4 regions of the Sporomusa intestinalis genome follow, and region 3 is predicted to be linked to each of the others. Evidence: riboswitches for the same ligand, from Rfam matches in the RefSeq annotation. Region 3 holds a riboswitch; each other region holds the start of a gene.
The links. Region 3 has a riboswitch for thiamine pyrophosphate ahead of thiD (bifunctional hydroxymethylpyrimidine kinase/phosphomethylpyrimidine kinase). Riboswitches for the same ligand answer to the same signal wherever they lie in the genome.
Positions count from the first base shown of each region.

Region 1: it holds a riboswitch for thiamine pyrophosphate, as region 3 does, so the genes downstream of both, thiC (phosphomethylpyrimidine synthase ThiC) here and thiD (bifunctional hydroxymethylpyrimidine kinase/phosphomethylpyrimidine kinase) in region 3, are expected to answer to the same signal.
Region 2: it holds a riboswitch for thiamine pyrophosphate, as region 3 does, so the genes downstream of both, thiS (sulfur carrier protein ThiS) here and thiD (bifunctional hydroxymethylpyrimidine kinase/phosphomethylpyrimidine kinase) in region 3, are expected to answer to the same signal.
Region 4: it holds a riboswitch for thiamine pyrophosphate, as region 3 does, so the genes downstream of both, thiT (energy-coupled thiamine transporter ThiT) here and thiD (bifunctional hydroxymethylpyrimidine kinase/phosphomethylpyrimidine kinase) in region 3, are expected to answer to the same signal.

Region 1 covers NZ_AP042390.1:1,714,331-1,722,143, reverse strand. The annotation lists gene ACZ481_RS07750 (ATP-binding protein) at 1-132, opposite strand, end outside; gene ACZ481_RS07745 (hypothetical protein) at 292-477, shown strand; gene pyc (pyruvate carboxylase) at 622-4,071, shown strand; TPP riboswitch at 4,115-4,213, shown strand; gene thiC (phosphomethylpyrimidine synthase ThiC) at 4,280-5,581, shown strand; gene ACZ481_RS07730 (hypothetical protein) at 5,583-6,212, shown strand; gene ACZ481_RS07725 (carbonic anhydrase) at 6,315-6,905, shown strand; gene ACZ481_RS07720 (hypothetical protein) at 6,896-7,330, opposite strand; gene ACZ481_RS07715 (methyl-accepting chemotaxis protein) at 7,477-7,813, opposite strand, start outside.
Region 2 covers NZ_AP042390.1:2,876,861-2,884,673, forward strand. The annotation lists gene ACZ481_RS13510 (nitroreductase family protein) at 1-389, shown strand, start outside; RNA gene rnpB (RNase P RNA component class A) at 433-786, opposite strand; gene thiE (thiamine phosphate synthase) at 851-1,495, opposite strand; gene thiH (2-iminoacetate synthase ThiH) at 1,528-2,625, opposite strand; gene ACZ481_RS13530 (thiazole synthase) at 2,651-3,436, opposite strand; gene thiS (sulfur carrier protein ThiS) at 3,442-3,642, opposite strand; TPP riboswitch at 3,710-3,820, opposite strand; gene ACZ481_RS13540 (Nif3-like dinuclear metal center hexameric protein) at 3,896-5,017, opposite strand; gene ACZ481_RS13545 (tRNA (adenine(22)-N(1))-methyltransferase) at 5,008-5,697, opposite strand; tRNA gene ACZ481_RS13550 (tRNA-Val) at 5,825-5,900, opposite strand; tRNA gene ACZ481_RS13555 (tRNA-Val) at 6,003-6,078, opposite strand; tRNA gene ACZ481_RS13560 (tRNA-Glu) at 6,240-6,314, opposite strand; tRNA gene ACZ481_RS13565 (tRNA-Ile) at 6,352-6,426, opposite strand; tRNA gene ACZ481_RS13570 (tRNA-Asn) at 6,565-6,640, opposite strand; gene rpoD (RNA polymerase sigma factor RpoD) at 6,701-7,807, opposite strand.
Region 3 covers NZ_AP042390.1:218,940-226,752, forward strand. The annotation lists gene ACZ481_RS01070 (phenylacetate--CoA ligase family protein) at 1-75, shown strand, start outside; gene ACZ481_RS01075 (HD-GYP domain-containing protein) at 152-1,231, opposite strand; gene clpB (ATP-dependent chaperone ClpB) at 1,396-3,978, opposite strand; TPP riboswitch at 4,323-4,435, shown strand; gene thiD (bifunctional hydroxymethylpyrimidine kinase/phosphomethylpyrimidine kinase) at 4,604-5,410, shown strand; gene ACZ481_RS01090 (hypothetical protein) at 5,451-6,143, opposite strand; gene ACZ481_RS01095 (metallophosphoesterase) at 6,414-7,628, shown strand; gene ACZ481_RS01100 (mismatch-specific DNA-glycosylase) at 7,632-7,813, shown strand, end outside.
Region 4 covers NZ_AP042390.1:4,284,018-4,291,830, reverse strand. The annotation lists gene ACZ481_RS19975 (FMN-binding glutamate synthase family protein) at 1-1,061, opposite strand, end outside; gene ACZ481_RS19970 (FMN-binding glutamate synthase family protein) at 1,110-2,528, opposite strand; gene ACZ481_RS19965 (c-type cytochrome) at 2,914-3,342, shown strand; gene ACZ481_RS19960 (cbb3-type cytochrome c oxidase subunit I) at 3,355-4,842, shown strand; partial or broken gene ACZ481_RS19955 (ECF transporter S component) at 4,861-5,151, shown strand; gene ACZ481_RS19950 (small acid-soluble spore protein P) at 5,260-5,409, opposite strand; gene thiT (energy-coupled thiamine transporter ThiT) at 5,645-6,307, opposite strand; TPP riboswitch at 6,371-6,474, opposite strand; gene ACZ481_RS19940 (thiamine diphosphokinase) at 6,545-7,264, opposite strand; gene ACZ481_RS19935 (FAD-binding oxidoreductase) at 7,544-7,813, shown strand, end outside.

The sequences.
Region 1 (7,813 bases), 1.5 Mb from region 3:
AAGCTCGGCCGTAAAATGATCCCTTGGTATTCTGACATAGGAAGCCGGCTCGCCCTCCATATTAAGGCCGCAAACCGTACCGGTAATGATCTCCTGTTTAATCGATTCAAGTATCCGCACCAGCCACCCCATTTGTTACCACCTGACTTCATGTTTTTTTGTTTTTTTATTTGTTTTTTTTGTGCTTTAATTGACTAGACTACTTACTATTACTTATTATATAACTATATTACATTATTTTCCACAGTAATTTTCTGATTTATCAAACTATAACGACTGGAGGGACCACAAGTGAGCCAGAAGGAGCCTGTACCGGAAAGTTCCCTGCCTGTTGAAACGCCCCCGGAAACTGCTGTATCTGAGGCAGCAGTCCCGGAAAATGCACTAGCGTCAGACTCTATTAAACAGACAGTAAGCAAAGAATTAAAAGAGCTGGTAAAAAGTTATGTGGAGTATGCGAAAAATGTAGATTTATAGCTTGCCGGACCCTCCGTATGATTTGTTATGATAACGCTAATATTTTTCGCAATATTAGCTTGTGTTTTTTGTAAATCGGTGGTAAATTACCAATGACAGTTGTATTTTTATCATGCACTATTGCTTGCTTTGGGAGGGAATTAGATGAAAAATATTCAGACAGTACTTGTTGCCAATCGCGGCGAAATTGCCATTAGGGTTATACGCGCCTGTAATGAGTTAGGAATACGCACAATCGCAGTCTATTCCAAAGAAGATATCTTCTCCTTGCACCGCTATAAAGCCGACGAAGCCTATTTAATCGGCGAGGATAAAAGCCCGGTTGATGCCTACCTGGATATCGAAAGCATACTGCGTATTGCCAAAACCCGCGGTGCAGATGCCATTCATCCCGGTTACGGCTTTCTGGCGGAAAACATTAATCTGGCCAAACGCTGTAAAGAAGAAAGCATCCTCTTTATTGGCCCGGAGATAGAACATTTAGCCATGTTTGGGGATAAAATTAATGCCCGGGCCCAGGCAGTAGCCGCCGGCCTGCCGGTCATCCCCGGCAGCAACGGCCCGGTAAACAGGATCGAGGATGTACGGGCCTTCGCCCGGCAATATGGGTATCCGTTCATCATTAAGGCAATTTTAGGCGGCGGCGGCCGGGGAATGAGGATTGTCCGGACGGCTGCTGCGCTTGAGGAGTCCTATATGCGCGCCAAATCGGAAGCCAAGGCCTCCTTTGGCGATGACCAGATCTACCTTGAACGCCTGCTGGAGTTCCCCAAACATATTGAGGTTCAGATCCTGGGCGACCGGCACGGCAATATCATTCACCTGTACGAACGGGACTGTTCCGTCCAGCGGCGCCATCAGAAAGTGATTGAGATCGCGCCCAGCATCTCCCTCGCCGACGAACTGCGCCATGCTATCTGCAATGCGGCCGTCAAGCTGATGAAAGCGGTTAATTATGTCAGTGCCGGCACGGTTGAGTTTTTGGTTACGCCGGACGAGCAATTTTATTTTATCGAGGTTAATCCCCGTATCCAGGTAGAACATACGATTACCGAGATGATCACAGGCATCGACATCGTCCAGTCCCAGCTGTATATTGCGGACGGCGCCCGTTTGAGCGACGACGTTATCGGCATCCCCGGTCAGGCTTCTATAACCTGTAACGGCCATGCCATTCAGTGCCGGGTAACGACAGAAGATCCGGCGAACCAGTTTATGCCCGACACCGGTAAAATAACAGCCTACCGCAGCGGCGGCGGCTTTGGGGTGCGCCTTGATGCCGGCAACGCCTATGCCGGTTCTGTTATCACCCCTTATTACGATTCGCTGCTGGTCAAGGTTTCCACCTCCGGTCTCACCCATAAAAGCGCAATCGCGAAAATGAAACGCTGCCTCCATGAATTCCGCATCCGCGGCATCAAATCCAACATCCCTTTTCTCTATAATGTAGTCAATCATCCTGATTTTCTGAGCGGTCATTATTACACTACATTTATTGATACCACCCCGGAGCTTTTTGTTTTTCCTATCCCGCAGGACCGGGGAACCAAACTGCTCAAATACCTGGCCGAAACAACGGTTAACGGCTTTGAGGGACTGCCGAAACGCGCCAAGCCCAGCTTCCCGCCGCTTAGGCTTCCCCAAACGCCCCCGGGCCCGCTGCCTGATGGCACCAAGCAAATTCTGGACGAGCGCGGACCGGAGGGATTAATGGCCTGGGTTAAAGAACAAAAGGCGGTATTATTAACCGATACCACCCTGCGCGACGCCCACCAGTCGCTGCTTGCGACCCGGATGCGCACCTATGACATGCTGAATGTTATCTCGCCTACTGCCCATATGCTGCCCAATCTGTTCTCACTGGAAATGTGGGGGGGAGCAACCTTTGACGTGGCTTACAGGTTTCTCAAGGAAGACCCCTGGCAGCGTCTGGCAGCACTGAGAAAACGCACGCCGAATATATTATTTCAAATGCTGCTGCGCGGCTCGAACGCGGTGGGTTATACCAGTTACCCCGACAATGTCATTCGCGCTTTCGTGGCTCACGCCGCCACGGCCGGTATCGACGTGTTCCGGATTTTTGACAGTCTGAACTGGCTTGCCGGTATGACAACTTCCATTGACGCCGTGCGGCAGTCCGGCAAGGTGGCCGAGGTGGCGATCTGCTATGCCGGCGACATCCTGGACCCGGCCCGTCCCAAATACGATTTAAAATACTATGTAAATATGGCCAAAGATATCGAACAGGCCGGCGCGCATATGCTGTGCATCAAAGATATGGCCGGCTTGCTGAAACCGGAGGCGGCCTACCGCCTGGTTTCGGCCCTGAAAGATACGGTGGAAATCCCGATTCACCTGCATATGCACGATACCAGCGGCAACGCCATTTATGCCTATGCCCGGGCCATTGACGCCGGTGTAGATATTGTCGACACGGCCATCTCCTCCTTGTCCGGCATGTCGTCACAGCCAAGCGGCAACAGCCTGTATTACGCTTTACAGGGACATCCGCGGCAGCCTGTTGCCGATATCCGGAAAATGAATGAATTGTCCCATTACTGGGAGGATGTCCGCGCCTATTACAAAGAGTTTGAAAGCAGTCTCTTCTTTCCCAATCCTGAGGTGTACCAGCACGAAATGCCCGGCGGCCAGTATAGCAACCTGCGGCAGCAGGCCAAATCGCTGGGATTGGAAAGCCAGTGGGATAAGGTTAAAGAGGTCTACCGTCAGGTGAACGATATGTTTGGGGATATTGTCAAAGTAACCCCCTCCTCGAAAATCGTCGGTGATATGGCCTTGTTTATGGTGGAAAACAACCTGACAGAGGATGCAATTTATGAAACAGGCGACACCCTGGACTTCCCTAACTCGGTGGTAGAATTCTTCGCCGGCCAAATCGGTCAGCCTTACCAGGGCTTCCCCAAGGAACTGCAGCGCATCATCCTTAAGGGTAAGAAACCGTTGACCAAACGCCCGGGTGAATTGCTGGAACCGGCCAATTTTACTGAAATCCGCGATACCCTGGCAGGTATCCTGCAGCGCCCGGTTACGACCGCCGATGTGCTGGCTTACTCCCTGTACCCGAAAGTATTCTCCGACTGGGCCGGCTTTATCAATACCTACGGCGAAGTAGCCATGCTCGATACGCCAACCTTTTTCCATGGTTTAAAACCCAGAGAGGAAATCAGAGTCGACATTGAGGAAGGAAAAACTCTTGTCGTTAAGTTTATTTCCGTCGAGGAACCACTGCCTGACGGCACGCGGGTAGTTAATTTTGAACTCAATGGCTTACCCCGGGAGGTTATTGTCAAGGATAAGAATATTAAAACAGTTGTCATTTCCCGTATTAAAGCGGAAAAAGACAATCCTAACCATCTTGGCGCCTCCATGACCGGGAAAGCGGTTAAAGTAATGGTCGAAAAAGGAGATCATGTAAAAAAAGGAGATCCCTTGGTCGTTACCGAAGCTATGAAAATGGAAACAACGATTCAGGCTCCTTTTGACGGCCTTATCAAGGAACTGTATGTTAAACCCCAGGACCCTGTGGAAACAGGCGACCTGCTGATTGAACTGCTGAAAACTGTGAAAGCATAACTGCCTAGTACTGTCTGATAAGACAGCATGATTATTGTTGCTTAGTTATAGCTAGGGGTGCCCAACGGCTGAGAGGACTAAAACTCCAACCCTCGAACCTGATGTGGTTAGTACCACCGTAGGAAAGCTTTTACATTGCCAGAACAGAAGCTTGCCTACCCTCACCTTTGCCTATAGCTAAATATAATTACAGAGGAAGGGGAAAAAGATTATGTACACAACTCAAATGGATGCCGCGAAGCGGGGCATCCTTACCGACCAGATGCGAATTGTAGCCCGGGAGGAACAGCTTGAGCCTGAGCTGCTGCGTACATTAGTGGCAAGCGGCAGGGTGGTTATCCCTGCAAACCGTCATCATACCCGCCTTCATCCCATGGGAGTCGGCGAAAAACTCCGCACCAAAATTAATGTCAATCTCGGTGTTTCCAAAGACTGTTATGATATTGAGCTTGAATTGCAAAAAGCGCAAAAAGCCATTGAGTTAAAGGCCGAAGCCATCATGGACCTAAGCTGCTATGGCAAAACCCGCGAATTCCGGCGCCGGCTGATAGAGACCTCGCCGGTTATGATTGGCACAGTGCCGATGTATGACGCGGTCGGCATGCTTGACAAGGATTTAAAAGACATCTCTGTCGATGAATTCTTTTCCGTTGTCGAACGCCATGCTGAAGACGGCGTGGATTTTATGACCATCCACTGTGGTATGAACCGGAAAACAGCCGAACGGGTGAAGCAGAACAAACGGCTGACCAATATAGTTTCCCGCGGCGGCTCCTTGCTGTTTGCCTGGATGGAGCTTAACAACCGGGAGAACCCCTTCTATGAGTATTATGACCGGCTGCTGGCTATCTGCGAGCAATATGATGTCACTTTGAGCCTGGGCGATGCCTGCCGTCCCGGTTCTATTCAGGATGCCACCGATGCTGCCCAGATTGAGGAGCTTATTACCCTGGGTGAATTAACCAAACGGGCCTGGGAGCGGAATGTGCAGGTGATGATTGAAGGCCCGGGGCATATGGCTATTAATGAAATTGCCGCCAACATGCTGCTGGAAAAAAGGCTTTGCCACGGCGCCCCCTTTTACGTTTTAGGCCCGCTGGTCACTGATATTGCGCCTGGTTACGATCATATCACCAGTGCGATCGGCGGTGCCATCGCCGCGGCCAATGGCGCCGATTTCCTTTGCTATGTGACACCGGCCGAGCACCTGCGCCTGCCCAACCTGGATGACATGAAGGAAGGGATTATTGCCTCCCGCATAGCGGCTCACGCGGCCGATATCGCTAAAGGAATTCCCGGGGCCCGCGCCTGGGATAACCAGATGAGCGCAGCCCGGGCTGATGTGGACTTTCCCCGGATGATTGAACTGGCTATTGATCCGGAAAAAGCCGGCAGATACCGGGCGGAGTCGCAACCGGAGTGTGAAGATACCTGTACGATGTGTGGTAAAATGTGCCCCATGAAAAATATGAAAAAAATCCTCAATGGGGAAGATCTGAGCATCGCCTAACATGGACACACCCATGACATCTGTTTCGGAACCGGCACTATTGCAGGAATTAGTCGATTTCTATCGCTCGAAACTATTGTTGGCATGTGACAAGTTCGGTGTCGATGATGGGCGCAGTCAGTTTTTTAAAAAAATGCTTCAGAACCTTACCTGCTGTCGCCCGGGCGCTCATCGGCACCAGCAAAATTTCCGCTGGATCATCACCTTCATCATTTTCCAACCAGCCTTTGACTGTATTGGCAGCCTGCTGGCGAGCTTAACCCCAGACCAGCCGGGATTACAGGCTGAAACAATAAATCAGCCTCTTGGCAAAGTCTACCGCCAGGTATGCCAACAGAATTGCCAGGCCGATCTCGCCCGCGCCTTTGACTTGTTGGATAGCATGCAGGCAAGCTTACTCCGCCAGCAAACCATTCTGGCGGAAAGCGGCCGCCTTGCCCTGACAAGTTACCGCGGCCAGCATTATATCACGACCTACGGGTATACGGCCGAATTGATAAACCCCCTCTTGCTGTTTACGATTTTAAAAGATATCGGCAACTTAGTCTCTATTCTGCCGGCAAAACCGCAAACAACTATTCGCCAAGCAACTTCTCATGCCCGCTCAGGCCGCAGATCATCTGCACTGTAAGCTCTTAGTGGTACTGTTGGCAAGTAATTAAGCATTTATTACTTGTAACAGTACCACTTTTATTATCTGACGCCAAAATTAATTATCAGAAGGGGTGTTTTTATGGATGCTTATCAAGCCCTGGAGAAACTAATCGCCGGCAACAAGCGCTATGTAACCGAAAGGTATGCCAAGCCTGACATTGGTTATAAAAAACGGCTGGAGCTGATCCGAGGGCAGCAGCCATTTGCCGCCATCCTGGGCTGCGCCGATTCACGCATCCCCCCTGAGATCATCTTCGATCAGGGACTGGGAGATTTGTTTGTCGTCAGAACTGCCGGCCAGGTTGTGGACACTGTTGTTTTAGGCAGCCTGGAATATGCCGTTGAACACCTGGCAGTGCGGCTGATCCTCGTCCTGGGGCATCAGGACTGCGGCGCAGTGAAGGCTGCCCTGTCCGGGGCCGAGGCGCCCCTGCATCTTTGCTCAATCCTGCAGGCGATTGTCCCGGCCGTTGAAAACGCCAAACACTGTACAGGTGAACTGCTCCCAAATGCAATCAGGGCTAACATCGACTTTAACATTGACAAATTAAAGTCAGCCAGCCCTGTCCTCAGAAAAGCAATCCCTGCCAAAGGTCTCCAGATTATTGGCGCCATTCATAATATCTATGATGGCAACGTAGACATGGATTACACCGGTAATCACTCATGACTGCCTTTCTTAACCATATTCGCGATGATTTGTTTGGCTTCAACAATATTAATCGGCCTATTCTCAATCAGCTTATATAAGTCAGCCGCCATATCCAGGGGATTATGATACATGGTTCCGGTAATAATCGCTTGCAGCTGATCATGTTTTTTGCAATATCTGAGCACGCCCAGCTCATCCTGATTTTTCCGGGCTTTATAATGGCTGACAGCATATAAGGTCCGGAGTGCGGCAATGACCTCCACGGCTCCGCTATAGCGGGTGCCGACGATCACTCCCAGGTCGGTTTCCTGCCCGCACGAGCCACAGCGGGCCACCACCTCATCTGTCCCCAGTTTATCGACCACCTCAAACTGGGTTGTATTGCATCTAACACACAGCAGTTTCGACTCATTCCGTTCACCGTTATGGCCGCATTTGTCCACTAAGTATCACTCCTTTGCCAATAATACTTAGTATTACAAAATTTGGAATTTTTAAACATTTAAATATTAGGCTTTGCCGGGTCCCGTAGAGATGCCGGCACAAGCCTTTTTTTCCGTCCTGCCCATACGGTTGATTATTGTCGGTTCTAAATCCGGAACCGGTGGGTCGCTGTACTCAGTCTCTCGGCCATTCTGGCCAAAGCCTGGCTGGCAGCGGCAATCTCCGCCATGGCCGCTGATTGCTCCTCCGTGGCGGCCGAAACTGTCTCTGTTTGTCCCAGGATAGCCTTGCCTGTTTCCTCAACAGCTTGTACTGCTGTCACAATCTGCCTGCTATTCTCCGCCACCGCCAGAATCTCTGTAGATATGACTTTGACCTGAACCGAGACATTCTCAATTAAACCGGCAATCTCCCGGAACGTCGCCCCGGACGAATGGACTACCTCCGTGCCGGTTATAACCTCCTGGGTGCCGGCCCGCATT
Region 2 (7,813 bases), 2.7 Mb from region 3:
ATTCTGATCGCAGCAAGCAACTGCTGCTAGCCCTGCTTGACCAGGTGCCGAAACTGAACAAATATAAACCGGCCCTTGAGAACCCAGAATTTAATATCTTCTATAATGCCCAGTCACTTATCATTATTTTTGCCAAAGCCCAAGATCCCCAACACTATGAAGACTGCTGTCTGGCTGCTCAGAACCTCATGCTTGCCGCCCATAGTTTAAACCTGGGCACCTGCTGGATTGGTTTTGCCCGGCCTTTTCTCAATTTGCCGGCAGTCAAGGCAGAACTTGCTGTCCCGGCGGAGTTTGAAGCAGTGGCTCCTATTGTTGTGGGCTACCCCCAGGTCGGCAGGCCGCCGGCCGTCCCCCGGAAACCGCCGGAAATTTTATTCTGGAAATAATATAACCCACAGCCTTGCTGGCTGCGGGTTATATTATTCCCTTTATCTGAGTATTCATTAAGCCGAGTTCTGTTCCGTAGCAACGGCGATGATCATTTATCTTGGCCGGCAGTTGCCTGACGGCTCTAGCGACACAACCCGGAAGGATCAGCGGGCCGCCTCATCCCTTCCCTATTCGGTCTTGCTCCAGATGGGGTTTACCTAGCCAGTCAGTCGCCTGACTGCTGGTGCGCTCTTACCGCACCGTTCCATCCTTACCCGGCTATGCCGGGCGGTTCACATTTCTGCGGCACTTTCCCTGAGGTCACCCTCGCTGGACGTTATCCAGCACCCTGCCCTGCGGAGCTCGGACTTTCCTCGGATATACAGGTATATCCGCGATCATCTTTCCTACTCAGACTATATTTGCTGGGAACTTTAATTTTATCACCAGTCAAGCCACAAGTCAAATACGGCCGGCTTTAACGGCACGCCTGCCGGATTGCCCGGACCTTGGCGGGAATATCAGCCGCCCCGACAATGTCGGTAACGATGGCCACGATACGGGCGCCATGGTGCCTGACCTCTTTTACATTGCCCTCCTTAATGCCGCCGATGGCGACAAATGGCAGTGCATGATTGCGCGCGACATATTCCAGATAAGTAAGCCCTACCGGCGCGCAAACGTCTTTTTTGGTCCGGGTGGCAAAGATCGGCCCTACCCCGATATAGTCAACACACCCCAGTGCGGCTGCCGCTTGGGCCTGGGCCGGTGAATGGGTGGACAAGCCCAGCAGCATATCCGGGCCGATTAACTCTCTAACCTTGGCCGGCGGCAAATCCTCCTGCCCGATATGGACGCCGTCGGCTCCAATCAGCAGGGCTAAATCAATATGATCATTAATAATAAAGGTAACGCCGGCCTGCTGTGTCAGTTCCCGTATGATCAGGCACTCCTGATACATTGGTCCGGCCTTTTTATCTTTTTCCCGGTATTGTATGACCTTAATACCGGCGCTGATAAGCAATTGCACTACTTCCACATTGCTGCGGCCCAGTGAATGCTCTTCGGCGGTTAAGGCATATATGGCTGTGGTTAAAAAATTAGTCATCCCCGGTCTTGGCATCCTTCTTCCCTCCTTCGTTGGCACTCCGCCCGCTATAGCTGCCAGTCTTTATAGACAGGCTGGTAATTGCGGGCATACAGCATCGCCGCCATTTCAGCTACGCTGCGTTCGTCAGAGATTTCAAACTGGCCGACAGCCGCCGCTTCCGAGTGCCCGCCCACGGCGGTGCACGACCCGGCTGACATTTTGGTAATGCCGAGTTCGAGCATATTATTGCGCAGGGCGGCGCTCTCACGGGTCGACAGGGTGATCCCCCCGCGCGGCATAAACAACCGGAAAGCCAGAATATATTGCACTAAATTTTTATCACTGACAATGACCCGGGGCGGAAAACCGCCGACATGGGGCCGCATCCGCGGCGGCGACATGCTGATCTCGACCCCGGGGTAATTGCGCTGGAGGTAATCGGCATGCACACCTGTCAAAAACGCCTCCTGCCGCCAGTCACTGAGGCCCAGAAGCGCCCCGATATTAACGGTGCGCATCGCGGCCCGGCAGGCCCGTTCCGGAGCATCCAGGCGGTACCGGTAGTCCCGTTTGGGGCCGGCCGGATGCAGCTCAGCGTAGGCTGCCTCATGATAGGTTTCCTGGTAAATGGTCATGCCGTCCACACCGGCCGCTGCCAGCTCACGGTATTCATCGGTAGTGAGAGGATATATTTCAATACTAATCGAGGTGAAAAAGTCTTTTAATATCCGGACACAGTCTTTAATGTAGCCTACAGAAGAATGATGGCGTGATTCGCCTGTAAGTATAAGGATATGCTTTAAACCGGTGGCGGCGATAGCTTCGGCTTCAGCCCGGACCTGATCCAGTGTCAGTTTTTTTCTCTCGATTGCGTTGTGGGCGTGAAAACCGCAGTATACACACTGATTAACACAGTAATTAGCCAGATATAGCGGTGTATAGAGCAAAATGGTATGGCCAAAGTGCTGTACCGTCAGGCGGTGGGCCTGCTGGGCCATAGCCTCAAGCTGCTGCTCGGCTTGGGGTGATAATAAGGTCAGATAATCAGCTACAGTTAACCGGTCTTTGCTGATAACCCGTTGAATATCGGCAGCAGTAACCTGGGCAAAGATTGCTGCGAAGTCAAAATCCCGGTATTTTGACAGTTCCTCATAAACACTCACAATATACCTCCTTGCCTGCTGTTATTCACTCGCGGAGAAAACCCGTCAGGGGCGACGAGGCCGCGGCATCACCCTGGATGGCCCCCGGACCGGCGAGATAGGCTTTGCGCCCTGCGGCGACGGCCAGACCAAAGGCTTCGGCCATAACAACCGGGTTGCGGGCTGTTGCCACCGCCGTATTTACCAGCACCGCCGCCGCCCCCATTTCCATGGCTTCGGCCGCCTCGGACGGCCGGCCGATACCGGCGTCAACAATAATTGGCAGCGGCACTTCTTCAATCAGGATTTTTACCATTTCCTTGGTCTTCAGACCGCGGTTCGTACCAATCGGCGCTCCCAGCGGCATAACCGCGGCGGCCCCCGCTGCAGCCAGACGTTTGGCCGCCATTAAATCAGGACTCATATAGGGGAGCACCACAAAACCCTCGGCCGCTAACACCTCGGTGGCTTTAATTGTCTCGATATTGTCAGGCAGCAGATAGCGGTTATCGGCAATCACTTCAATTTTAATCCAGTTGCCGCACCCGGCGGCTCTGGCTAACCGGGCAATGCGGACCGCCTCTTCGGCATTTCTGGCGCCGGAGGTATTGGGCATTAAGGTACAGGTACCCGGTATGTAGTCAACTATGTTTTCTTCTTTATAGGCCGGGTCAATCCGCCGTAACGCAACCGTGATCACCTGCGAGCCGGAAGCGCTGACCACCTCTGGTATCAGCCGGTTGCTGGCAAATTTCCCTGTTCCTAAAAATAACCGGCTGGTTAATTGCTTGCCGCCGATAAGTAAGGCATCGCCCACGGGGTCTTTCGTCATCACAATCAGCCTCCTCCTACAAAAGTAACCACTTCAAGACAGTCTTCCGCTTGTAAGATAATTGTCTGCCACTCTTCTTTTTTAACGATTTGCCGGTTATGCTCAATCACAATGACCTCAGGATTGAATTTTTGCCTGCCAACCAGTTCAGCCAGGGTAACGCCGTCCGGCATGTGCAGCTCTCGGCCGTTTACAGTTAATCTCACACTGCTTCCTCCTTCATAAAAAATAAAAAGCACGTCGCCCCCACCGGGTAATGACGCGCACAATTACACAAATTACACACGACCTCCCTCCGCAGGTATTATCCCGATCAGGTATTGGAGGTAAGAAACTTAATAGTTTCACTCTCAGCCCATAACATGAGCTCCCTCGGTCAGCCAGTTTTTGATTTATATGTATTTATTGTATACCAAAATTAGGCAACCCGTCAAGCTGCTGCCGGCCCGTTAACCGGAGCTAACAGAATGTAAATGCGTCTTTATTCGACTGATTGCCAATAATTGTAATATCCCAATGATTTTTGCCGGCCCATTGCTGCAGATAGTCGGCCACAAAACCGACAACCGGCTGTTCGGTGGCAAAATGGCCGGCATCAATAATGGTCAGGCCGGCCGCGGCCGCCTGCTGGGCCTCATGATATTTCACGTCGCCGGTAACCAGAACGTGGGCACCGGCGGCAACGGCCTGCTGGATCAGACTGGCCCCGCTGCCGCCGCATACGGCCACCGTGCCGACCTGTTGTTCAGCCTCAGCGCCGGCCACTCTGACGGTGCCAATCTGCAAGGCTGTTTTTACCTGGCTGATAAACCGGGCCAGCCCCATTGGCGCAGCCAGGGCCCCCACCCGTCCCAGGCCATAGCTCGGGCCCTTGTTTAGCAGCTGATACTCGTCATAGGCCACTTCCTCATAAGGGTGAGCCGCCACCATGGCCGCAATGATCTGCGACCGCAGCGAGGCCGGAAAAACAGTTTCCAGGCGGCATTCGTCGGCAAATTCAAGTTTTCCCTGCCGGCCGAGGAAGGGTTGGGCGCCGGTTAATGGGAAAAAGGTTCCCGTACCCTGGGTTTGAAACGTGCAGTGGCTGTAATTGCCGATATGCCCGGCGCCGGCTGCGGTGATTGCCGTCCGGACCTGGTCAACATGCGTGGCCGGCACAAAAACAGCCAATTTATGCAGTGGCTCCTGATAGGCAGTAGTTAGCGGCCGGATTTCCGTTAATGCCAGCTTTTGCGCTAATACATCATTCACCCCGCCGCGGGCGCTGTCCAGGTTAGTATGCGCGGCATACACCGCGATGCCGGCTGTAATCAGGTCAGCCAGCAGCTTTCCCTGGGGGGAATCTGTACGGATACGGGTAAGGCCTTTGAAAATCAGCGGGTGATGAACGACAATCAGGTCCGCGCCGGCGGTAATGGCCTCAGCGGCAAGGGCCTGGTCCACATCTAAGGCTACCATTATTTTCTGAACCGGTTGCGCGGGATCACCCAGCAGCAACCCGACATTATCCCACGGTTCCGCCAGCTGCGGGGGCGCCAGTGTTTCCAGCGCGTGTAAAACATCACGGCAAATTACAGACATGACAGCTTTTCCTCCAAATCGTTAAGCTTACTGGTGTATTCCCGGTATTTAGCGGATTTTACTGCGCCGTCACTCCCGCTCATCGCCAGAATTACGGCGCGCAGATGACTGATCAGTTCATTCATGTGCTGCCTGAGTAGCGGATGCCTGGACTGCCAGAGCAGCGGCCCAATCTCATAGAGTGACTTGTCGGCAATGGAGCCGGCGCCAGGCTCGGCCGCCATAATCTGGTAGAGTTTCCCCTCTTCCAGCACCAACTGTTCGTCAACAATCTGCCAGCCGTGGGTATCGAGCCACTCGCGGACCGCAGCGGCGGCAATCATTGGCTGCAGGATAAGGCGCTGTATCCTGCCGGTTATATCCGGACAGGCTTGCAGGATCGCAATGATGTTGGCACCGCCCATGCCGGCAATGACCACAATGTCGGCTTCCCCCGGTTGCAGGACCGCCAGGCCGTTACCCAGGCGAACCGAGATCGCCTGCTGCAGCTGCGCTGCCGCCACCGCATTTTTGGCCGATACATACGGTCCGTGGTGAACATCACCGGCAATAGCCCGGGTCACAATCTTTTCTGTTACAAGATATATGGGCAAATAGGCATGATCAGTCCCAATGTCGGCCATAGTCCCACCGGCCGGCACCATGGCGGCAATCGTCTGTAAGCGCTGACCCAATTTCACAAACAGCCCTCCTGGCAATTATTGTTGTTATCTTCTCCCCTTATCCTTTGGCTCATAGCCTTGATTGCTTGCCGATTCTGATGGGTAGCAAAAAACCTGCGAAGTTAAATTCGCAGGTTTTTTGCTGTGGTGGGCGATGACGGGATCGAACCGCCGACATCCTGCTTGTAAGGCAGGCGCTCTCCCAGCTGAGCTAATCGCCCATGTTTGGATAATAAAGGAAGTTCTTCGCTACCGCTCAGAACTAAGCGATTCACACCAATCAGCCTTCGCCTCACGGCTCGCCTTCTTGGGTTCTCTGCTTATGGTGGGCGATGACGGGATCGAACCGCCGACATCCTGCTTGTAAGGCAGGCGCTCTCCCGGCTGAGCTAATCGCCCGTATTAATTTTGATATTGAGAAAGGAGGTTCTTCGCTACGCTCAGAACTAAGCGATTCGCACAGATTTCCGCGTCGCTACGCTCCTAAAAATCTGGCTCTCTGCTTATCACACAGGTTCTCATTTCGTCTATCGACTCGTGAGAACCTGGTTCGCTGCTTATGGTGACCCGTAAGGGAATCGAACCCTTGTTACCGCCGTGAAAGGGCGGTGTCTTAACCGCTTGACCAACGGGCCGTTTGAGAGGTGGGATGCGGTCTCCCACATCCCACGTTGGTGGGCCCACCTGGGATCGAACCAGGGACCAGCCGGTTATGAGCCGGCTGCTCTACCGCTGAGCTATAGGCCCTAAAGACAGTAAAACAGGTTTTCCGGAGAAAGCCTGTTAAACAGATATAGGATGTTCTTCGCTAGCGCTCGGAACTAAGCGATTCGCACAAGTTTCCCCGTCGCCAGTGCTCCTAAAAACTTGGCTCTCTGCTTATTATGGCTCCTCGAGTAGGACTCGAACCTACGACCGATCGGTTAACAGCCGATTGCTCTACCAACTGAGCTATCGAGGAATATCGCCAACGTTGATTATTATAAAACAATGTCCAGGTTACGTCAAGTAATATTTAGTTTTACTCCAGAAAATCCTTTAACTTTTTACTGCGGCTGGGATGGCGAAGCTTCCGCAGCGCCTTGGCTTCAATCTGACGGATACGTTCACGGGTAACACCAAAATATTGTCCCACTTCTTCCAGCGTGCGGGCCCGGCCGTCATCTAAGCCGAAACGCAGGCGCAATACCTTTTCTTCCCGCGGTGTCAGTGTTTCCAAAACCTCTTCCAGCTGTTCCTTGAGCAGCATAAACGAGGCAGCTTCGGCTGGAGCCGGCGCATCCTGGTCTTCGATAAAATCTCCCAGATGAGAGTCTTCTTCTTCACCGATCGGCGTCTCCAAAGATACAGGTTCCTGGGCTATTTTCATGATCTCCCGCACCCGTTCCACGCTGACATCCATTGCTTTCGCCACCTCTTCCGGCGATGGCTCCCGGCCTAATTCCTGGAGAAGCTGCCGGGATACCCGGATCAGCTTATTAATGGTTTCAACCATGTGAACAGGAATGCGAATCGTCCGTGCCTGGTCGGCGATCGCGCGGGTTATTGCCTGCCGGATCCACCAGGTAGCATAGGTGCTGAACTTATAGCCCTTGTTATAATCAAATTTTTCTACTGCTTTGATTAAGCCAAGATTCCCTTCCTGAATCAGATCCAGGAACAGCATGCCACGCCCGACATAGCGTTTGGCAATACTGACTACCAGCCTTAAGTTGGCTTCAGCCAGACGGCGTTTAGCCTCCTCATCCCCCTGCTCCATACGTTTGGCCAGTTTAATCTCCTCGTCGGCAGTTAAAAGCGGTACCCGGCCTATCTCCTTAAGGTACATGCGGACAGGGTCATCAATACTAATGCCTTCAGGAATGGTGAGATCTATATCTACTTCTTCGGCCGTCGATTCGATCTCAGACATGTCTGGGCCTTCAATCAGTTCAACATCCGGAACTTCGTCAACAATCTCAATACCTTTGTTGCTAAAGATTTCATACATATCATCAATCTCATCCGGGCTCATATCTTCTGTCTGCATAGTATCCATAATTTCAGAATATGTTAATACACCACGTTTTTTGCCCTTGTGTAAAAGCTCATTGACTTGCTCACCTGACGTATTTTTCTTATCGGCCATAGTTTT
Region 3 (7,813 bases):
CTGGTGCTGCCGCACACGATTGAGCGCAGCGAAGGCAAAGCCAAACGTGTGGTGGACAACCGCAAACAGGCATAAAGCAAACAGGTCTGTTCTGAATCATTGCGTCAGAACAGACCTGTTGTTAGTGCGAGTATTTACACCGGTCCCTGCATTAGTTGGCGTTACTTAAATATTCCTGATTGATCAGGTGTTTAATAGCCACATTCCGGGTAGCGGCAAGATCAATGATTGTGCCGTCAGCTGTTTTAATTACCGGCCTGTCAAGCTTGTTGGCATTGAAGAAAATAACCTGGCCTGTGCTCTCATTGCTTAAAAGCACAGGCGAGTTTATCAGGCAATCGCGAATGTGCCGGATAAAGGGCTGGCACACACCCTGGTCAAGTTTGCCGAACATCTCCTTGGCCATGGCTTCCAAAACCGGGAAAGGATTGGCATGGACGCCGGTATAAGACCGCTGGTGGAAGAAATCGGCAACAGCAATGATTCTGGCATAGAGGTGGATCTTATCCCCGGTTGTCCCCAAGGGGCGCCCGCTGCCGTCCATGTATTCATGATGCTGCAAAACACTCAGCATGACCTCCTGGGGTATTGCAGGAACATGCTGGAGCAGTTTGCCGCCGGTTATGATATGGGAATTGGGATGAGCATCGGCCTCTTTGGCAATGACCAGCTTTCCCACATCATGCAGCAAGGCCGCCAGAATTAACACGTGGATTTGGTCGTCGGTCATTCTCAGCTTCCGCCCGATAATGCTGCTGATAAAAGCCACCATGACCGAATGGCGGGCCACTTTGTCGGCCAGATTATAATCGCTGACCAGCAGGTAATCCATAATTGCCGGTCCGGTGGAAAGCACAGCCGAGTAGATGCTGAACGAAGTATCCTTAAGTTCCTGTACCGGAATCTGATTGTTATTTCTAATAAAATCAAAAGAATGGGCAGCACCTGTCATCACACTGTCATATTCTTTAAAAAAGGCAATAAAGTCTGCCGTCAGACTGCTTGGCTGGGCAACCGGCGGCGGCGATTCCTGCGGGCTTTCCGTTTCCTGCCCGGCTGTTTCATCGATAATAATAATGCTGTGAACATCCCACATGAGCAGCAGGGAGATGATGCGGGGGTTGACAACAATGTCTTTCCCCAGTAAGGTCTTGCCGCTGGCTGACAGGACCGGTTCACCGATAACCATCCCGGAAACTAACTCATTGACGCTGATCATCCTTGTTGACATACTCCCAACCCCCTTTTCAGTAAAAATCATGGCAATATAAGTATAAAGTTGATCCTGGCGAATTACAATCAGCCTTAAGTCATGGATGCTAGTGCCGAGGTCCTAGAAAAAAAATCCCCGGCAAGCGGGGATTTTACGAACTCATTATTTTCAGCAGCAAGGGGTTAGGTACGGACTGTTATGGATAGTTTGCCGGCGGGGGCGTTTAGTTGTACTTTGCTGCCCTCCGGTACTTCGCCCCTGATGATCATTTTGCTCAATTCGGTCTCAACCAGGCGGCTGATTAAACGTTTCAGCGGTCTGGCGCCGAATTGCGGGTCATAGCCCTCTCTTGATAATAGTTCCAGGGCGCTGTTATCCCAGGTCAAAGTAATGCTCAATTGTTTTTGCAGGCGTTTGTTGAGGGTTTCCAGCATGATGGCGGCAATGGCACCGACCTGCCCGGCGGTGAGGGCATTAAAGACGATGATATCGTCAATGCGGTTTAAGAACTCAGGCCGGAAGTTGTGTTTCAGTAAATCCAGCACCCGATCTTTGGCGGTGGCAAAATCGCTGTTTAAAATTTCATGGGAACCGATATTGGAGGTCATGATGATCACCGTATTTTTAAAATCAACCGTGCGGCCCTTGCTGTCGGTAAGACGGCCATCGTCCAGAATTTGCAGCAGGACGTTAAACACATCAGGATGGGCTTTTTCAATTTCATCCAGCAGCAGGACACTGTAAGGGCGGCGGCGGACAGCTTCCGTCAATTGGCCCCCCTCATCATGACCGATATAACCGGGCGGGGCGCCAATCAGACGGGCGACGGCATGTTTCTCCATATATTCACTCATGTCTAGCCGGATCATACTGCGTTCATCATCAAACAGTACCTCGGCCAGGGTTTTAGCCAGTTCGGTCTTGCCGACCCCGGTCGGACCCAGGAAGATAAAGGAACCGATAGGCCGGCTCGGGTCTTTGATACCGGCCCGGGCTCTGATAATGGCTTCGCTGATGGCTGTGACCGCGGCTTCCTGACCGACGACCCGCTGATGGAGGATGTCTTCCAGGTTGACCAGTTTCTCCCTTTCGCCCGTCATCAGTTTGGTTACAGGTACACCTGTCCAGCGGCTGACTACCTTGGCGATGTCATCCTCATCGACCTCTTCCTTGAGCATGGTTTTATGGGTGCGGTTATGGGTGAGCTGTTCTTCTTCGGTTTTGAGCTTTTTTTCAAGCTCCGGTAAGCGTCCATATTTGAGTTCGGCCAGCCGGTTCAGATCATAGGCCCGCTCGGCGGCTTCCATCTGGGTGCGGACAGTTTCAATCTCTTCTTTTAAGTCTCTAAGCCGGATGATAGCCTGTTTTTCCAGCTGCCACTGCGCTTTTAGGGACTCGGCCTGCTCTTTGAGGGCGGCCAGCTCCTGGCCGAGGCGGCCAAGTTTGTCTTTGGAAGAAGAGTCGGTTTCTTTTTTCAGGGCCTGTTCCTCAATTTCCAGCTGCATAACCCGCCGCAAGGTCTCATCCAGCTCTGTCGGCATGGAATCGATCTCGGTACGCAGCTTGGCCGCCGCTTCGTCAATCAGGTCAATCGCCTTATCCGGCAAAAAGCGGTCGGAAATATACCGGTCGGACAGAACCGCGGCGGCGACAAGGGCGGCGTCTTTTATCTTTACGCCATGGTGGACCTCGTAACGCTCTCTTAGCCCGCGCAAAATTGAAATCGTGTCCTCGATGTTGGGCTGGTTTACCATAACCGGCTGGAAGCGCCGTTCCAGGGCCGTGTCTTTTTCAATATGCTTGCGATATTCATTCAGCGTGGTTGCGCCGATGCACCGGAGTTCGCCCCTGGCCAGCATTGGCTTGAGGATATTGCCGGCATCCATGGCTCCTTCCGCGGCCCCGGCCCCCACCACGGTATGCAGCTCATCGATAAACAATATGATTTTGCCTTCGGATTTGGAGATTTCACTTAATACTGTCTTCAGCCGTTCTTCAAATTCGCCGCGGTATTTGGCCCCGGCGAGCATGGCCCCCAGATCGAGGGAATACACGGCTTTATTCTTTAAGGTTTCCGGTATGTCGCCGGCAACAATGCGCCTGGCCAGGCCTTCAACAATTGCTGTTTTGCCAACCCCGGGCTCGCCAATCAGCACCGGATTATTTTTTGTGCGGCGGGATAAAATTTCAATAACCCGGCGGATTTCCTCGTCCCGGCCGATTACCGGGTCGAGCTTGCCTTGGCAGGCCAGTTCCGTCAGATCCCGGCCATATTTAGCCAGGGCCTGCAGGTTTTCGTCAGGGTTATCGGTGGTGATTGTTTGCCCGCGCCGGAACTCAGTGATAATCTCCTGAATCCGGTTTTTCGTCAGGCCGAAATCGCGGCATACTTTTACCAGGTCGGCATCACCGTCATCCGTGATGGCCATAAACAAATGTTCGACACTGATATAATCGTCTTTCATAGTTTGGGCATGTTTTTCGGCTAACGCCAGTACCCGCACCATGGCGGTATTCATGCGCAGTCCGCTGTCCTGCCCCCGGACCGCGGGAATGGTCTGCAGCAACTGCTCAAGTTTAACGGTAAACAGCCGGATGTCGACGGCCAGCTGTGCCAGGAGATAAGCCATAATACCCTCGGCATCCTTGACAAGAGCCAGTGCCAGGTGTTTGGCGGTTAGCTCCTGATGGTAGTGCAGGGCGGCCAGCTGCTGCGCTTCCTGCAGGGCCGCCGCAGCTTTCTGGGTATATTTTTCACTGTTCATTATATTATCCCTCCCTGAAAAAATTATTTGAAGTTACTGCAAGGATTATGTGCTAAAATAAGCTTACAGTTAAATATTAGCAGAAAAATGTTATTAATAGGAGTCGGATTAAAGGCAATGTACGTTGATTTTAGGCTTAATCGGCTGATTTTTTGCCTGTTAGTGCGAGCAGGCGCAGGGATACTCACCTTTACTGACTTTTTGACTTTATTTGACTTTTGTTATAGGCGTTATTACCTGTTTTAGCAGTGATATTAATCCAATGGAGGCTTGTCCGGTAGCTTTACAGATTGGATGGCTTGTATTTTTAGGTAAAATATGTTAAAATTTAAACAATTTTATAAGGTATGGGCTAGGGGCGCTGGAGAGGCCAGCTGAGATTAAGATCCTTTGATATCTTTGACTCTTTAACCTGATTCTGGATAATGCCAGCGTAGGGAAGCTAATTGCTGCCATCAACTGAGGGCACAGGTATTCCTGCACGGATTACCTGTGCCTATTTTTACCCCATCAGACTATGATCTAAGGGGTAAGAAGAATCTATACCCTAAAGGGCACGGGCGGCTTCTGCCGGCATCCCGGCGGACTGGCCCAAGCCAAGTTTTTCTAATTGTGAGGTGAGGATATGAAAAATGTGTTAACAATTGCCGGTTCCGATTCCAGCGGCGGGGCCGGTATCCAGGCCGACCTTAAAACTTTTGCCGCCCATGGGGTATATGGGATGAGCGTCATTACCGCGATCACTGCGCAAAATACCCAGGGGGTATTTGCGGTTCAGGATGTTACGCCAGATATTATCGCCCGGCAGCTTGAAGCAATTTTTGATGATATTGAGGTGGCGGCCGTTAAAATTGGCATGGTATCGCAAGTTGAGACCATACAAGTGATTGCAGACAAGCTAAGGGAATATAACGCTAAAAATATTGTCGTCGATCCGGTTATGATATCAAAAAGCGGCTATCATTTGCTGCAGCCGGCGGCAGAGAGTACGCTGGTTGAGCATTTGCTGCCGCTGGCGGCCATTGTGACCCCCAATATACCGGAAGCAGAGGTAATTACCGGTCGCTCCATCACAACCCTTGCCGATATGGAAGCCGCCGCCCGGGAGATCTTTGCCCTGGGACCCCAGAGTGTGCTGCTCAAGGGCGGGCACCTGAGCGGTGATGCCACAGATGTCTTACTGGCCGGCAGCCAGCCAGTGTATTTGCCGTCCCGGCGGATTAACACCAGGAATACCCATGGCACAGGTTGTACGCTTTCCTCCGCTATAGCGGCCAACATCGGCCGCGGTTTGCCTGTAGCGGCCGCGGTAAAGGCGGCCAAAGAATACATAACCCTGGCGATTGAACATTCCTTGTCTGTTGGCAAAGGTGTGGGGCCTACGCACCATTTTTACAGTCTGTATAAGCGGGCAGGCCTGCTGACGGATTAGGTGACGGTGCTGCACCTTGCTGCGCAGCCTGGCGCCAGTACTAGATGTGCTTGCGGGTTAAGGGGCTTTGGGGCCGGGGTATTGGCGGGGCAACAGGGGTGGCTTCTGTTTCCAGCTCCTGCGTTGTTTCCAGGTCGCTAAGGACATCACCAGGCGGCAGCTCCGTCTGGGCCGGCTTGGCGGGCGGTTCGGGGGTAATTCCTGTCGGCGGGGGACCAAAACAGGAGGTGGTGCGGCAGCGGTTGAACAGTGTTTGGCGAAGGGCTTCCAGCACAACGATCTGCTCGGCGGTAGCGCACTGGTCATCGGCAGCGGACGAGAGGCAATCAGTCACAAGCTTTACTATATCAATGGGCGCGCAGGTAATGCTGAGCAGTTCACTGCTGAAGGCAATTTTGCAGCATAGCAGTTCATTCAGCATATCGATCAGAGTGCCTGCCCGGTCATAACGGATTACGGACCGCTCAAAGATTTCAAACGGTACTCCGGGAGTACGCTGAATTTCCTCCGAGGCGCCGACCAGCAGCCGGTAGGAAGCAACAAGTGAGGAATAGTTGGGGATAACAGCATTGATGTCAGCTAACAGGGTATTGATTATTGAAATATTGTCGCTGGTCGTGCTGGTCGTGGTATTAGTGGTAGTAGTGGTACTGTCGGTGGTATTGGTGTCCGGATTAGTGGTGGAGCTGGTAGTGTTGCAGGTCGTATTGCAGGTGTTGGTTATAACCGCCATGGTAATCCCTCACCTCCTTTCAGAGTACAGCTTCAAAAGTGAGCACTGTACTATATGCCGTATGTTTTTGCCTAAAAAAATATGCCCTTATTAACAAAAAAACAATAAGTTATAGAAGAAACCGGTAATTTTGTATACGGTTTCTTTGTTTTTATCTATCATTTTTGACTGCTGGATATAGAGCTTTTTTTTTTCGCTAAGATCTACTATACTAAAGGTATTTTACGGAGATAATTAGGAGATACGGATAAGGGTTATAAGGAGGCTAATATGCAGCATGGTCCGGCACTCTATGGAATCTTGTTCATACTGGCGCTTTTTGGCGGGCTGACCTGGCTGGGGGTCCGAATTCTGCCTAAATGGCACCCTGTTTATGCCGGCAAGGCGGTTAGGTATGGTTACTGGCTGGCCACCATCCTATCATTCGCGATTCTTGGCAGCGGCCGCTGGCTGCGCCCTGCCGGCGAATGGGCCCGGTATGCCGCTTACGCGGCGTATGTATGGCTGTTTGGACTGTTGTTCATGCTCGGGGTACTGCTGGCCGGCTATGTTGTCAGGCTGCTGGCAAGGCGGTTTAGCCGCCGGCAAACCGGACAAACAGCGACAGAACCGGCAGCGGGAGGAGTAGCGGCCGGGGGCGGGTTAACCCGCCGGCAGTTTTTACAGGGGGCCGTGGCTGTGGTTCCGGCCCTGCCGCTGGCGGTTACTGCGTATGGCGTCGTTGGCGGGGATACAAATATTGTTGTTCACCGGTATACCCTGTCTTTCCCGCAATTGCCGCCGGCGCTTGACGGCTATTCCATAGCTCAAATCAGTGATACTCATATTGGTTCATTTTTTGGCATGGATAAGCTGGATCGGGTACTGGCCATGGTTAAGCAGGAAAAGCCGCAGCTATTGACAATTACCGGCGATTTGGTGGACGATCTGGATTTGCTGTCGCCGACAATGGCGCGGCTGACCGCTTTTCATTCTGAACTGCCGCACGGTATGTTCTACTGCCTGGGCAATCACGAATACTTCCGGGATATTGGCCGCATTCGTAAGGCTTTGTATGCCAGCCCGGTCACGGTGCTGGAAAACCGCAGCCAGGCAGTAGGCGGCGGGTTATATCTGGCTGGTGTGGATTATCCCTGGGGCAGAAACAAAGCAGAGCAGGAAGCGAAACGGCAGGATTTTTTTGCTCAGGCTGTTCGGTCCATACCGCCAGAGGCCTTTACCGTCCTGCTGGCCCACCATCCCGATTTTTTTGACAACGCTTTTGCGGCTAAGGTACCGCTGTCGTTAGCCGGCCATACCCATGGCGGTCAGGTATCGGTTTTTGGCGTTTCCCTGCTGCCGGTACAGTATCGCTACATGCGGGGGATGTTCCGGCAGCAGGGCTCCTACGGATATGTCAGCGTCGGCACCGGCCATTGGATGCCGCTGAGAATCGGCTGTCCGGCAGAGGTTAGCCTATTTACACTCAAGCGGGGAGAAGCATAGCAAATGGCGGAGGTTGTCATGCAGCAGGTTCCTGATATTATTGACTACAACCTGAACATTTTATTTATCGGCTTTAATCCCGGCCTCAGATCAGCCGCAACAGGGCATCACTTTGCCGGTTATTCAAATAAGTTCTGGAAGCTGCTAGCCGCGGCCGGCCTTACGCCCTGCCAGTTCCGGCCTGA
Region 4 (7,813 bases), 1.5 Mb from region 3:
TGGCCTGGCGTAAAGTAGCCGCCGGATATGATTAAACTGATCCCGGTATTTTTTAAAAACCGCTTGGCCCGGACTAATGCGCATAAACTCGGTAATCCTAAATCATCTTGTTTGGTCGGCGCCGAGCCGTGAGACCCGCCTTCGGCCCCGTCAAGCGCAATGACATCAAACCCTAACTGGACGGCGACGGCTAAATCCTGCTCAAGGTTAGCGGTGGCCATGATTTTTAGGGCTAGAGGAATGCCGTTGGCTCTTTGCCGTAATGTTTTCATAAACAACGGCCAATCTTCCGGTTTTTGCAACCCTGGCGGACCTGGGAGAGCAGGTACGGATTCATTGGGGCCCACGCCTGCCAGGAGGCGGGCTCTGCCCTCAATCTCCTTGGCTTCGATGCGGGATGTCCCTACGTTACCGCCTTGGCCCATTTGTACCTCCAGCATATCAGCGACGGCAATTTCGCCGTCAGTCCTTCCTCCCCATGGCCAGCGGCAAATTTGTAAAATAAATTTGCCTGCTGCCTGCGGTTCCTCCGGCAGAAAAGGCCCCTCGCCGGAATTGGCAGCCGTTTGCAGGGTTTTTGCGGCTTGCGCCAAAGCTAACTTTGCCTCCTCGCTGAGAGCTGTGCCATAGGCCATACCGCCGATCAGCAGGGGGATTTTTATATGCAGCGGTTTCTCCGCCGTTGGTCCGAGGGTTACGGTCATATCTATTCTGGCCCCTTCCGGCAGGGCTAATCTGGTCATCTGGCGGGGCGTGAACATGAGGTTATCATAGCCCAAAAAATGCCTGGGAGAGCCCAGGGGGCGGTTTATAACCTTGCCGGTTTCGGCCCGTAGGCTCATCTCTAACAAGTTTAAAGCAGATAACCGTTTCATTGACGTATATAGCTCGGCCAGATTCTGATCATAATCCTCGGTAAGTAGTTTTGCTAAGGAGTCGTCACTGACCCGATTAATAAAATAACGCAAAATAGGTTTGGCTGACAAGCTTAACGCTGTCAGCACAACAGCCACTAATAAGAGCGGCAGCCACCACTGGAAGTCAGTTATGATTATGTGCATTTTGCCATCCTAAGGATTTTGTATTATTGTTTCAATATTTCCTGTTGGTTACACCAGGGGGCCGGCGGGTCCGGCTGAATCAGAATGCAGTTTCACACCCGTAAGCGTCGCAGTCAGGGAATCCAGTGCAACGAGGTCATCAGGGCCAAGTTCTTGTAAAGAAGACTTGCCTAAGGCCTGTATAGTCTCCTCCATCTCCAGCACCATTGAGTTCAGTATATTAGCCACACTGGTCGCGGCCTGACCGATATTAAGCTGGCTTTTCGCCGGTGAATTATAATACACAAGGGTGGTGGGAGGTTCCCAGGGCGAGGCTTTGATGGTTTGATTATGGGCGAGGGCTAACAGGGGAACGGTACCCAGGTAGATGGCATCCGCCCCCAGGGCCAACGCTTTCAGGCACTGGCCTGGCGTAGAAAAGCCGCCTGCTGCCACTAAACTAATCCCGCTATTCGCCAAATACCGCTTGGCCCGCACCAGGGCATAGATGTTAGGCAAGCCAAAATCATCCTGCTTAATGGGCGCTGTTGCGTGCGTTCCGCCGCCGGACCCGTCAATCACGACCGCATCAAAGCCCAGGCTGACGGCAACCGCTAAATCTTCCTCAATCCGGTCAGTGGCCATAAGTTTGAGGGCTATGGGAATACCCTTGGCTCTTTGGCGCAATTTATTCATAAACGCAGGCCAATCGGCAGGGGTTTGAATTCCGGGCGGGGCAGGCAGGGCAATAGCCGGTTCGCCGGCAGCCAAGCCGCCGAGTCGGCGCGCCCTGCCCTCGATTTCCACCGCATCAATGCGGGATGTGCCAATATCAGCCCCCTGGCCCATTTGAACCTCCAGCATATCGGCGGCGGCGATTTCCTGGTCTGTTCGCCCGCCCCAGGACCAACGGCAAATTTGTAAAATAAATTTGCCGGCTACCACCGGTTCTGCCGGCAAAAACGGGCCTTCGCCGGAATTTGTCGCTGTTTGCAGCACTTTCGAGGCTCTGGCCAAAGCCAGTTTCGCTTCCTCGCTGAGGGCCAAACCGTAGGCCATACCCGCAATCATAAGCGGGATTTTTATAGTCAGCGGTTTTGCCGCTTGCGGGCCGATGGTTACGTTCATGTCAATGGGCGCACTTGGGGGCAGGGCGAAGGCCGTCATTTGCCGGGGGGTAAACATCAGGTGGTCATAACCGGGAAAATGCTTGGGTGAGCCTAGCGGCCTGGCTATACCTTTGCCGGTTTCGGCCCGTAAGCTTGTCTCAATTAAATTTAGCACGGAAAACCGCTGCAGTGATGGGTACAGCTCGGCCAGGTTTCGCTCATAATCAGTGGACAGCAGCTTGGATAAAGCAGCGTCCGAGACCCGGTTTATGATACAGCGCACAATTGGTTTAGCCAGCAAGACGGCTGCTGCCGCTGCCAAAAGCAGTGACAGCAGCAGCAACAGCAATAATTGGGAATTACTGATAATAATTGGCATAATGTTTTTCCCTGCCTGGATTTTTGCTTACTAGTCCGCCAAGTCTGAGCTATAGGCTGAATTGCGCGAAGTTTTTCGCCCGGCAAGGCGAAGGACGCTAACTGATTCAGTAAGTTCTGCCGTAACGAGGCCGGTAGGTGACAGGCCTCTTATTACTTGCGCGGCCGCGCATAGCGGGCATCTGCAAGGTGACGACAACGAAGCCGGACGGGAAATACCGCGCTAAGAACACCGCAGGTTTAGGCGTGGTGGACTACCAGTAGTATTCAACATTTCGCGCCGCTTTAAACCAGGGGGTGGTTATGGGGCCGGCAATGACCGGCTTGCTGTAAAGACTGCTACTTTGTGTTGAATACGGCAATAATAGGCAAGAGGGGGAGTTGCCGTGGCCAAATTGTATGTCTTTATTAGTCTTTTGTTAGCTACCATAAGCCTCTTTACCTTGCTTGTCTATCATTCCATCCTTAATGCTTCCTCGGCCCGGCCGGTTCCGCCGGACGCGATACCGGGGAAAACCGCCTTTCAGAAGCGAGCCTGCGTCGAATGCCATACTGTTTTTGGCAACGGCGGCTATGTAGGGGGCGACCTTACGAAGGTCTGTCAAAAAAGGGGAGAAGCGGTACTTAAGGACTATCTGGTACACCCGCCGATATTAACCGGAGCCAAACACAAGCGTCATGCCCAGGTTACCGAGCAAGAGGCTGAGGCCATTGCCGCCTATCTTAAATTCCTTAGTACCATTGATACCCTTGGCTGGCCCCTTGATGCCAATAACCGCGGTCATTCGGGGCAGCACCCGGAAGACATAAGGTAAAAGGAGCTTATAATGCTAATCTCCCAAAAACTGTGTTATAAGTACGCTTTGATCACTTTTTTATTTTTTGGCCTGCAGGGGATCATCGCGCTGGCCGGTGCCTTGGAAACCGTGTTTCCCGATGTGCCCATGCCGCTTCCATTTACTGCCGGCAGAGCCTTTCATCTCAATATCAGTATTATGTGGCCGCTGTTTGGCATAACCGGGATCATCTACTATTTTTTTTGCAGTGAAGCCGGCAGGGAAATCTATAGTGTAAGACTAATCGAAGCAAATTTTTGGCTGTTGTTAGTCACGATAGTAACAATACTTGGCTCACTTATCCTTGGGTTCAATGCAGGCATTGAATATCTCGAAGCGCTGCCGCCTCTCAAAGTGGGGATTGCGATCTCTATCAGCATCCTGTTTTATAATCTTATCCGGACATATATGGCAGCAAAGGTACCAAAAAGCCGGGCCACGCTGGTTAGTATGTTAGCGGGGAGTTTTACCCTGATCGTTTTTTTTATTCCCAACATCCTGCGTTATTCGCATCCGGTCGCAGAAGAATTCTTAAAGTTCTGGGTCGTTCATCTGTGGGAGGAGATGAGCCTGGAACTTATCGGCACCGGCGTGCTGGGGGCCGTTGTGGTGACACTGCCGGGAATGCAGCGCCGGGTCATTGAAAATGTACTTTATTTGGATATGATAGTTATGGTGGTAACCGGTGTTCTGGCTACCGGCCATCATTATTACTGGACCGGCGGACCAGCCTACTGGATTTGGGTCGGCGGCGCCTTTAGCACAATCCAGATCGTGCCGGTGTTATTACTGCTTTATTCTATTATGAGGACGGTAAAAGTCCAGTATTTTTACCAATTTGGACAACGGGAGAAAATGGTTACAGCCATGCTGGCGTGCAGTATGTTTTATCATATTTTTGGAGCCGGTCTGCTGGGCTTTTTTATGGCTATTCCGGCTGTTAACAAATATATTCACGGAACGTACATAACCTCCGCCCACTCCCATCTTGCGGTGTTTGGCGTCTTTGGTTTTCTGGTGCTGGCCCTGAGCTATTACATCTTTTTCTCAGAGGTCGCACTTGACACAAAAAATTATTTGTTTAGCTGGATCGGACTCCTGCTGCTCAATGGCGGTTTATTGATTATGTCAGTCGCCCTGCTTGTTGCCGGCGGCCTTCAGTCGCATTTCTGGTATGTTCTGGGCTTAACTGTTGGTCAAACCAACCAGGGGCTTTTTCCCTGGCTGCTGCTGCGGCTGGCAGGCGGGCTGGTATATGCCGCGGGCAGCTCGCTGCTCACCTATGTAGTTATAAACAAAGCCTGGAGCAGTTTTTCGCTCTGTTTTCCTTCGCTGAAGCTGTTGGAAGAGCAGCAATGTATGGCGCTAAAAGATCTTCACACCGGCTTTCAACAAGTAGTGGTTACGGCGAATAAACTGGAACAGGCATTAAGGAAAACGAAAATGGTATTGGATGAGTATCTTAAACCAAAACCTTAAGGGGCATGGTTTTTATGGGCTCCCTTTACGCTGGCCATTGTCGGTCTCATGGGATATACGGTCGGCGCCATCTGCGAAACCAACCGGACGTTGACGGCCTATGTCCTGATCCTGGCGGCGGCTTGTTGCATGAAAGTGGTTGCTTATTATGGCGCCGCAGGGATTATTTACGGCAGCTGGCTGGTGCCGATGGCATCCATTCCCGGCAACCTCGTTCAGAGCGGCGTGGCGGCGGTTATTGTACTGCCGGTTGTGGTCAAGTCGAGAAAATATGCGGCTGTTTGGTTCTGGGCAGGAAGCCGCAAGTAAAGCAGCTATTCAAAAAAGATGTCCTACAGTTCAGGAACTGTAGGGCATCTTTTTTGGCCGTAATGGCTGTTAGTGCGCCGGCTATTCGTATGCGTGTTAGACAAGGAATTAGGAGCCTTCGCCGTGGCGCTGGCCGGTGTGGTTATGATTTTTAACCTTCTTGGAGCCGGAAAGTGGTTCCGGCATATCGCTATCCTGATTTTTGCTGCGTTTAGGCGGATGGGGCTGATCCACAGGGTAAGCTTCCGGTTTCGTCATATATTCTTCCTCCCTCCGGTAGTTGCTGGATATTAATATCAGTCCGGCGATTAGCCGGTGCTTATACCTTACTATATAACTTGCGCGGCTTACCTGGTTTTATGCGTGGAAAACCTGCGGTTAATTGTGCTGTTTTGCCACAAGCAAAACAGTAGCCTAGTAGCCTGTCCCCGCGTCGTAATAAACATTGTCCCGCCAATGGCGGGACAGTATAAATTTCATCCAGGAATCAGGGTTATACTTTCGTTTCTTTAACATGGTCGCCAACCAATGCCTGCCGTTTAATGGTCATTTCAATCCGTTCAATCGGCAGCAGGCGCATGATAATTACGCAAACAATAAATTCAATACTCAGGTAGCTGGCATTAAACAGGAAGGAATACAGATAGGGCGAGACCGTCGGCGGCGCATAGCTGGCAAAAAACACGATGCCGGAAAGATAATGGAAGATAAACCGTCCCATAATGCCGACAGCAGCCCCCGTCAGGTACCGGCCCTTGAAATAGCCTGCCAGCCCCAAAGCCATAAAGGGCAGCGGATAATCAAACAACATCTGTACCGGGTGCAGGATAAAGGGGTCCTGGATCAAATTAATCATACCATATAAAAAACCGGTGAGATACCCAACCTCGGGGCCGTAAAAAAACGCCATCAGCAGTATGGGAATCATGCTGCCGGGAGTTACGCTGCCCCCCTGCGGCATATGGTATAGCTTAAAGGCGTGCAGAATGGCAGCCAGAGCAAGCGCGAGCCCGATATGGGACATCAGCCTGGCGTTACATGTTATCTTCTTCATGCGCAGCAGCGCTGCGACCAGCAGAATAACTCCTCCCAGCGTCAACAGTACGGTCGGGCTGGCTGCAATCGTTGCCAGGTTGTCCAGCAGATTGCCGTTCATATCTTTTCTCCTCCATTCGAAAATAAATACAAGCCGCAGGCCCTGGCAGGCCTGCGGCTTTTGCTGTACGTCAAGTCGCTTCCCTACGCTGGCATTATCCAGGTCAGGTTAAGGGTTAATGAAATCTGCTTTCATCTCTCAGCCCGCAGGCACCCCTAGCATATTTGGTATTTTATTCCACTATAGCACTGTTTGGTTTAACCGGCAAGTATTTTATAAGTTTTGCAAGTTTTGTTCTTATTTATCATGGGGCCATTGCAGATAAACCCCCAGCAAGCCTGCAGCCACCGCTACCGTTACTTCCTGACAGGCGGCCAGCGGCCGGTTGCTGATGGCGTAGGGCCGGTCCCGCCGCAGCTCGGTTTTCTGCAAAGGCCAGCGCACGCCGTCAATGGAAACCCCCAGGCAGCAGTCGGACAGGGAAAGCAGGGAGACGACGGCAGGCTTGGCCTCCGCTTTTATCCGCACGGTATCCTGGCCTGCTATAAACAACATGACTTCCGACTCATCGGCGGCAATCCCTTTGCCGCCAAGTGCTTCCCAGCCGGCTAACGACTGAATATTGCTAAAAGTATGGTCAAACCGCCCACCCCAGACACCGGTGACAACGGCAGTGGCCGGACCGTACATAGCCCGGGCTCTAAGCAAAGCCAGCTGAAAATCGGTATGATCCTTGTCGGCGGGATAGGCCTCGACCGGCACGCCCAGGCTCTTGCCCCAGGCCCACGCCTCGGGGCTGGCGCTGTCGCCGTCGCCAATGATCCGGGCCGGGGTTATACCGGCCTGGCGGCTGATATGGATGCCGCTGTCGATACACCACAGAGGGGCCTGGGGTGCCAGCTGCAGAAACCATTCTGCGGCCGGCGGTCTGCCGCCGGCCGCCAGCAACAGCGTTGCCGCCGGCAGCGGTTTGCCAAATATAAGCTCTGCCTGCGGCAGCTTTACAGTATGTCCCATGTTTACACCTGTCCCATTCGAATACTTTAAATCTTTACTTCACCCTCGCGTCCTTATTATCCTTTTCGCCTTTAATTAGAGCTGTCAATAAACCAGGCCGGGGGCTGCTTGGGGATGAAACACATAACCTGTCCCCATGTTTTCTATCCCCATGTTTTCGTGTTTGGGGACTGATTTGGCGGGTTCGTCAGCCAATTCCTGCGTTTGGTCGTAATTGTATGTTGCGCGGAGCAACAAGCCGCTACTATTATATTAGAATATTCTGAAGGAGGTCTTTCCGTGAGCCAATCCGTGTTCCCCCGGTCAAGCGAGGAGTTGCAGCATCTAGTGCGGACAGCGGCTGATACTGGCAGTCTGCTATATAACTACCGGCCGGGAAAGTCTGCAGGCGTAACCATCGATTTGGCAAAATTGGATAAAATCATTGAAATTGATACGGCTAACCTTGTCGCCACTGTCGAGGCCGGCGTTACACTCGGGCTGCTGGCCGAGCGGTTAGGCGCGCAAGGCCTGCGTTTTATCCCGGCCGACACCCCGTTTTATCATCAC